Regions from separate parts of the Streptomyces sp. NPDC096013 genome, predicted to be linked through region 1. Evidence: riboswitches for the same ligand, from Rfam matches in the RefSeq annotation. Region 1 holds a riboswitch; the other holds the start of a gene.
What was found. Region 1 has a riboswitch for ZMP and ZTP ahead of ACIRB1_RS11820 (glycine hydroxymethyltransferase). Riboswitches for the same ligand answer to the same signal wherever they lie in the genome.

Region 1 (3,337 bases):
GGAGCGGAGATCGCGGCGGACTCCCAGGTGCGCCCTCTCACCGAACTCCCAGAACTCCGCACCGAATTCGCGGAACCCCTCACCGAACTCCCGGAACCGCGAGGCGGCTTCCCGGAGAACCCCGGGGCCTTCCCCGGCGACTCCGGGTTGGTGGTCAGACGCCCACCACCGCGCGCAACCGGGCCAGTCCCCAGTCCAGGTCCTCCCGGCCGATCATCAGCGGCGGCGCGATCCGGATCGTCGAACCGTGGGTGTCCTTCACCAGCACGCCCCGGTCCATCAACCTCTCCGAGATCTCCCGCCCCGTCCCGATCTCCGGGGCGATGTCGACGCCCGCCCACAACCCCCGTCCGCGTACCGCCGTCACCCGGCCCGTACCGGTCAACTCCCGCAGTTCCCGCAGCAGATGCTCGCCGAGTTCAGTGGCCCGCGCCTGGTACTCGCCCGACCGCAGCATCGCGATCACCTCCAGCGCCACCGCGCACGCCAGCGGATTCCCGCCGAACGTCGACCCGTGCTCCCCGGGCCGGAACACGCCCAGCACCTCCGCACTCGACACCACCGCCGACACCGGCACCACCCCACCGCCCAGCGCCTTGCCGAGCACATACATGTCGGGCACCACCCCCTCGTGCTCGCACGCGAACGTCCGCCCCGTCCGCCCCAGCCCCGACTGGATCTCGTCCGCGATGAAGAGCACGTTCCGCTCGCGCGTCAACTCCCGCACCCCCGCCAGATATCCGGCCGGCGGCACCACCACCCCCGCCTCCCCCTGGATCGGCTCCAACAGCACGGCCACCGTGTTCTCACTGAGCGCCGCCCGCATCGCGGTGAGATCCCCGTACGGCACGATCTCGAAGCCCGGCGTGTACGGCCCGAAGTCCGCCCGCGCCTCCAGGTCGGTCGAGAAGCTGACGATCGTCGTCGTACGCCCATGGAAGTTGTTGCCCGCCACCACGATCTTCGCCCGCCCCGCAGGCACCCCCCTGACCCGCGCCCCCCACTTCCGGGCCGTCTTCAGCGCGGTCTCCACCGCCTCCGCACCCGTGTTCATCGGCAGCACCAGCTCCATGCCGCACAGCTCGGCCAGCTCCTCGCAGAACGCGCCGAACCGGTCGTGGTGGAACGCCCGCGACGTCAGCGTCACCCGATCCAACTGCGCCTTCGCCGCCGCGATCAGACGCGGATTGCCGTGCCCGAAGTTCAGCGCCGAATACCCGGCCAGCAGATCGAGATACCGCCGCCCCTCCACGTCCGTCATCCACGCGCCCTCGGCGGTGGCGACCATCAACGGCAGCGGGTGGTAGGTGTGCGCGGTGTGCGCCTCGGCGGCGGCGATGAGTGCTTCCGTACTGGTCACGGCGTCTCCCGGGGGTGAAGGTGCCCCCTTCTTATCCCCGCCCGCATGGTGGACGCAGGAGCCGCACCGGCGGGCACGCCCGGTAGGCTGACCGGCGGGCCGTGACTGGCGCGCTGGGATGGGACCGACCATCGGGGAGCGGCCCGAGCTGCAATCTGTGCCGTGCGCCTGGGCCGTACCGTGAACGCCGAACGCCACGTCCGGAGGTCCCCATGCCCGACAATTCTGTGCCTCTCTCCAACGAGTCCACCGCCTTCCGTGCCGCCCTCGATGTGATCCGCGCCGTCGAGCCGCGCGTCGCCGACGCCATCGGCCAGGAAGTCGCCGACCAGCGCGAGATGCTCAAGCTGATCGCCTCCGAGAACTACGCCTCCCCGGCCACCCTCCTGGCCATGGGCAACTGGTTCAGCGACAAGTACGCCGAGGGCACCGTCGGCCGCCGCTTCTACGCCGGCTGCCGCAACGTCGACACCGTCGAGGCCCTCGCCGCCGAGCACGCGCGTGAACTCTTCGGCGCCCGCCACGCCTACGTCCAGCCGCACTCCGGCATCGACGCCAACCTCGTCGCCTTCTGGTCCGTCCTCGCCGCCCGGGTCGAGGCCCCCGCCCTGGAGAAGGCCGGGGTCCGCCAGGTCAACGACCTCTCCGACGCCGACTGGGCCGAACTCCGCCAGGCCTTCGGCAACCAGCGCATGCTCGGCATGTCCCTGGACGCCGGCGGCCACCTCACCCACGGCTTCCGCCCGAACATCTCCGGCAAGATGTTCGACCAGCGCTCCTACGGCACCGACCCCGTCACCGGCCTCATCGACTACGACGCCCTGCGCGCCTCGGCGCGTGAGTTCAAGCCGCTGATCATCGTCGGCGGCTACTCCGCCTACCCGCGGCTCGTGAACTTCCGCATCATGCGCGAGATCGCCGACGAGGTCGGGGCGACCCTGATGGTGGACATGGCGCACTTCGCCGGCCTGGTCGCGGGCAAGGTGCTGACCGGCGACTTCGACCCGGTCCCGCACGCCCAGATCGTCACCACCACCACCCACAAGTCGCTGCGCGGCCCGCGCGGCGGCATGGTCCTGTGCGACGACTCCCTCAAGGACCAGGTCGACCGCGGCTGCCCGATGGTCCTCGGCGGCCCGCTCGCGCACGTGATGGGCGCGAAGGCCGTCGCCCTCGCCGAGGCCCGGCAGCCCTCCTTCCAGGACTACGGCCAGCGCATCGTCGACAACTCCCGCGCGCTGGCCGAGGGCCTGATGCGCCGCGGCGCCACCCTCGTCACCGGCGGCACCGACAACCACCTCAACCTGATCGACGTCGCCTCCTCCTACGGCCTGACCGGCCGCCAGGCCGAGGCCGCCCTGCTCGACTCGGGCATCGTCACCAACCGCAACGCCATCCCCGCCGACCCGAACGGCGCCTGGTACACCTCGGGCATCCGCATCGGCACGCCCGCCCTGACCACCCGCGGTCTGGGCACCGCCGAGATGGACGAGGTCGCGGGCCTCATCGACCGCGTCCTGACCACCACCGAGCCGGGCACGACGAAGTCGGGCGCCCCGAGCAAGGCCGCCCACGTCCTGGACGAGAAGGTCGCGTCGGAGATCGCCCAGCGGGCGACAGACCTGGTCGCGGGCTTCCCGCTGTACCCGGAGATCGACCTCGGCTGAGCCGGCCTGCTTCCAGGGGCGCGGGGAACTGCGCGGGCAATCACATACGGCCCGCAGTCCCCCGCGCCCCGAAACCGCTCCCCACCCACCGGGCCAACCACCCCCTCCCCCTCTGAGAGAATGGTGAGCATGGCCTCTGACCGACCCCGCGTGCTCTCCGGAATCCAGCCCACCGCAGGCTCGTTCCACCTCGGCAACTACCTCGGCGCCGTGCGCCAGTGGGTGGCCCTCCAGGAGTCCCACGACGCGTTCTACATGGTCGTCGACCTGCACGCGATCACGGTCCCGCAGGACCCGGCGGACCTGCGCG
Region 2 (3,337 bases), on a different contig from region 1:
GGCTGATCCCGGGGAACGGCTGAGGGCCGCCCGGTTCCGGACGGCCCTCTGGGTCCACCTGCTCCGCGGGATCAGTACCGCGGGCTCACGGCTCGATGCTGGGGAGGAGTCCCGTCACCGGCGCGGTCATGTCGGTGACCTGGTGCAGCTGCTGGAGATCGTTCAGGTGGTTCAGCCCCTGTAGCTGGCCGGCGATCCGCGGGACCTCCGCACGGTGCTCGGCGGGGATCTCACTCACCGCGAGCGAGTCCAGGAGGGCGACCGGGCTGACCTTGCCGTCCTTGAAGGCGGGCGCGTCGGCAGCGTTCGCCATCGGCGCGACGAGGCCGGTGACCCCGACCGCGAGACCAACGGCGGCGGCAATACGTCGTGTTGAGATCATGCCCTCAGCAACGCGGCCGGTCCCCGCGCGGTCACGGGTACCGGGCACCGCTCACCCGTGAGGCGGAGCGTGCCGCCCGGTTTGCCGAGCCCGGCGCGACGGAGGAGTCTCGTAGGAGAGGCCCTTCGCGGCTCGCCCCTGTTCGGGCCGCAGCCCTCTGAGGAGGTCACCATGGGCACCGCTGCACACCCCGGCTTCGACACTGACGCCCTGCGCCGGGGCATCGAGGATCACACCGCGGCGACACTGCTGTCGCTGTACGCGGACGACGCCGAGATCCACGTCGTCGACCACCTGGCCCAGCCCAGCCACCCCAAGGTCCTGCACGGCCGGGACGAGATCGGCGCGATGCTCGCCGACGTCTACAGCCGGGACATGACGCACAAGCTGGAGGAGTGCGTCGTGGACGGGGACCGGGCCGCCTACAGCGAGTCGTGTCAGTACCCGGACGGGGCGCGGGTCCTGGCCGAGTCGATGCTTCTGCTGAACGACGGCAAGATCACCCGGCAGACCATGATCCAGGCATGGGACGGATAGCGCGGATGGTGCCGAGGGTCCGGATCAGCACGCGCGTGACCTGGACCTTCTCGGCGACGACGGCACCCGCGCGCGCCGCTGCCGCTCGACGGCGGACCCCGGTCTCGGCGGCGGGCCTGCGCGCGTCCGCCACGCTGCTGGGTTCGGCGCTGCGGGCGGCACGCTCTCGCTCGCTCCCGGCACCGCCCGCCGCCCGGACTCGGGGGTTCCGGCATCGGTGAGCGCGCCGGGGCTGTCGTAGGACGGTCGGTTAGGCTGTTCGTGGGTCGTGACTGGCGCTGAGGTGGAGCACCACCGTGGAGCGGCCCACGCGGAGTCGATGCCGTGCGCCTGGGCGATTGGTCAACCAGCTCAGGAGTGGATCATGTCTCAGGCACGGCTCATGGACGGCAGCGCGCTCGCCCGGCGCATCGTCGAGGACACCGCGAAGAAGGCCGCCGACATCACGGAGCGCACCGGTACCGCGCCCTGTCTCGCGACGGTCCTGGTCGGTGCGGACCCGGCCTCGGTCACCTACGTCCGGATGAAGCAGAACCGCAGCCGCAAGGCCGGTATCGAGTCCCGGCACGTGGAACTGCCCGCCACCACGACCACCGCCGAGCTGGTCGCCACGCTCGACGGACTCTCCTCCGACCCGGCCGTGCACGGCATCCTGCTCCAGCATCCGATGGGTGAACACATCGACGAGCGGGCCGCGTTCGAGGCGATCGCGGCGGAGAAGGACGTGGACGGCGTCACCTTCGCGTCGTTCGCGACGATGAGCTTCGGCCTGCCGGGCTTCGTGTCCTGTACGCCCGGCGGCATCATGCGGCTGCTGGACGAGTACGGCGTCGACCCGTCCGGCAAGCGTGCCGTCGTCGTGGGCCGCAGCGCGATCCTCGGCAAGCCGGCGGGCATGCTGCTCCTGGCCCGTGACGCGACGGTCACCTACTGCCACTCGCGCACCCGGGACCTGTCCGAGGTGGTCCGCGAGGCCGACATCGTGGTCGCGGCGGTGGGACGCCCCCGGCTGATCCGCGGCGAGGACATCAAGCCGGGCGCGGTCGTGATCGACGCCGGTTACAACGCGGGCAACGTCGGTGACGTCGACTTCGACTCCGCCGTCGAGCGCGCCTCGCTGATCACGCCCGTGCCGGGCGGTGTCGGCCCGATGACGATCGCCACGCTGCTGGAGCAGACGGTGACCGCCGCGGCCCGGCAGCTCGGGGTGTGATCAGCGCGTCCACGCGCTGTACTCCATGACGTCCCCGGCCTTGACGCCGTACTCGGGCTGGTCCTTCGTGAAGGTGCTCTCCATTCCGAGGACGGCGCCGGTGGCCGGGTCCATGATCAGCATCAGCCGGCTGCCCGAGCGCCGGTAGACGTAAGCCTGCCCGCTCCGCCCGAGCCGGTCGGTCACCTCCCCCACCGGCCGCAGGCCGTCGACCCCCGCGAGCAGCCGCGCCAACGCGGCCGACTCACGCGCCCCGAGCGTCCAGTGGTCCAGCAACTCCCCCACGGCACCGAGGAGTTCGGGGGTGGTCAGCGGGGTCTTGCTGTACGCCGTCTCCTGGAGGTACGCCCGCAGTCCGGCCACGTCGTGCGGCGGCCGGGCATCGGGCGGGACATCGCTCCAACTCGGCGGATACGTCGTCTCCTTGAGGACATGCCCGTCCGCGACAAGGCGCTCCGTGTGGCTGTCGTCCGCGTTCCACCGCACGATGCGCTCCTCGGGAACGGTCACCGGCGGCTTGTCGTCGGACATGCCGAGACTCCACGACTGCACATGGGTTCCCCTGCGCAGAGCGGGAGTTCCGTCGGCCGCCACCGCCGCCGCGAGTGCGGCGAGCTGCTTCAGGGATACGGGCGTGGAGTGCGCCTGCACCACCAACGGCCGCGGAGCCGCCACCGCCGGCGTACCGCTCGGCCCGCCCAGCACGAGGGCGAGCACGGTCGCGGTGACGGCAGCACTGGCAGCGAGGCTCCACACCATGCGCCGACGCCGTGAACGCCGTTCACGCAACAGCAGGTTGAGCCCCCGCTCCGCCTGATGATCGAGCGGCCCGTCACCGTAGGGGACCCCCTCGCTGGTGAACGGGTTGGCGCTGCGCAGGAGTTCGAGTTCATCAGCCACGGCGTTGATCCTTCAAGGAGCTAGTGGCAGCACCCCGAAGGGGCGCGGGCGGCATCGATGTACGGCTCCGCCGCGTGGGCGCGACCGGCCACGACGGCGCGGCAGCCGACCGACAACACAGCGCGGGACCAGGAACGTTCAGCACCCCGAACCTCCCAGCACCGCGAGCCGGTCGATCTCCGCTCTCAGCCTCCGCCGCGCCCGATGCAACCGCATGGCCGCGGCCCGCACACCACACCCAAGGACCACGGCGACCTCCTCCACCCCCAGCTCCTCCCACGCCGTGAGCCGCAACACCTCCTGAT

Region 2: another riboswitch for ZMP and ZTP. It lies ahead of ACIRB1_RS00785 (bifunctional 5,10-methylenetetrahydrofolate dehydrogenase/5,10-methenyltetrahydrofolate cyclohydrolase); the one in region 1 lies ahead of ACIRB1_RS11820 (glycine hydroxymethyltransferase).

Annotation. Positions count from the first base shown of each region.
Region 1 is NZ_JBIWGK010000003.1:46,931-50,267, reverse strand. It holds gene rocD (ornithine--oxo-acid transaminase) at 155-1,360, opposite strand; ZMP/ZTP riboswitch at 1,452-1,541, shown strand; gene ACIRB1_RS11820 (glycine hydroxymethyltransferase) at 1,573-3,027, shown strand; gene trpS (tryptophan--tRNA ligase) at 3,157-3,337, shown strand, end outside.
Region 2 is NZ_JBIWGK010000001.1:171,805-175,141, forward strand. It holds gene ACIRB1_RS00770 (ABC transporter ATP-binding protein) at 1-6, shown strand, start outside; gene ACIRB1_RS00775 (hypothetical protein) at 86-382, opposite strand; gene ACIRB1_RS00780 (nuclear transport factor 2 family protein) at 554-919, shown strand; ZMP/ZTP riboswitch at 1,178-1,262, shown strand; gene ACIRB1_RS00785 (bifunctional 5,10-methylenetetrahydrofolate dehydrogenase/5,10-methenyltetrahydrofolate cyclohydrolase) at 1,284-2,132, shown strand; gene ACIRB1_RS00790 (CU044_5270 family protein) at 2,133-3,032, opposite strand; gene ACIRB1_RS00795 (sigma-70 family RNA polymerase sigma factor) at 3,171-3,337, opposite strand, start outside.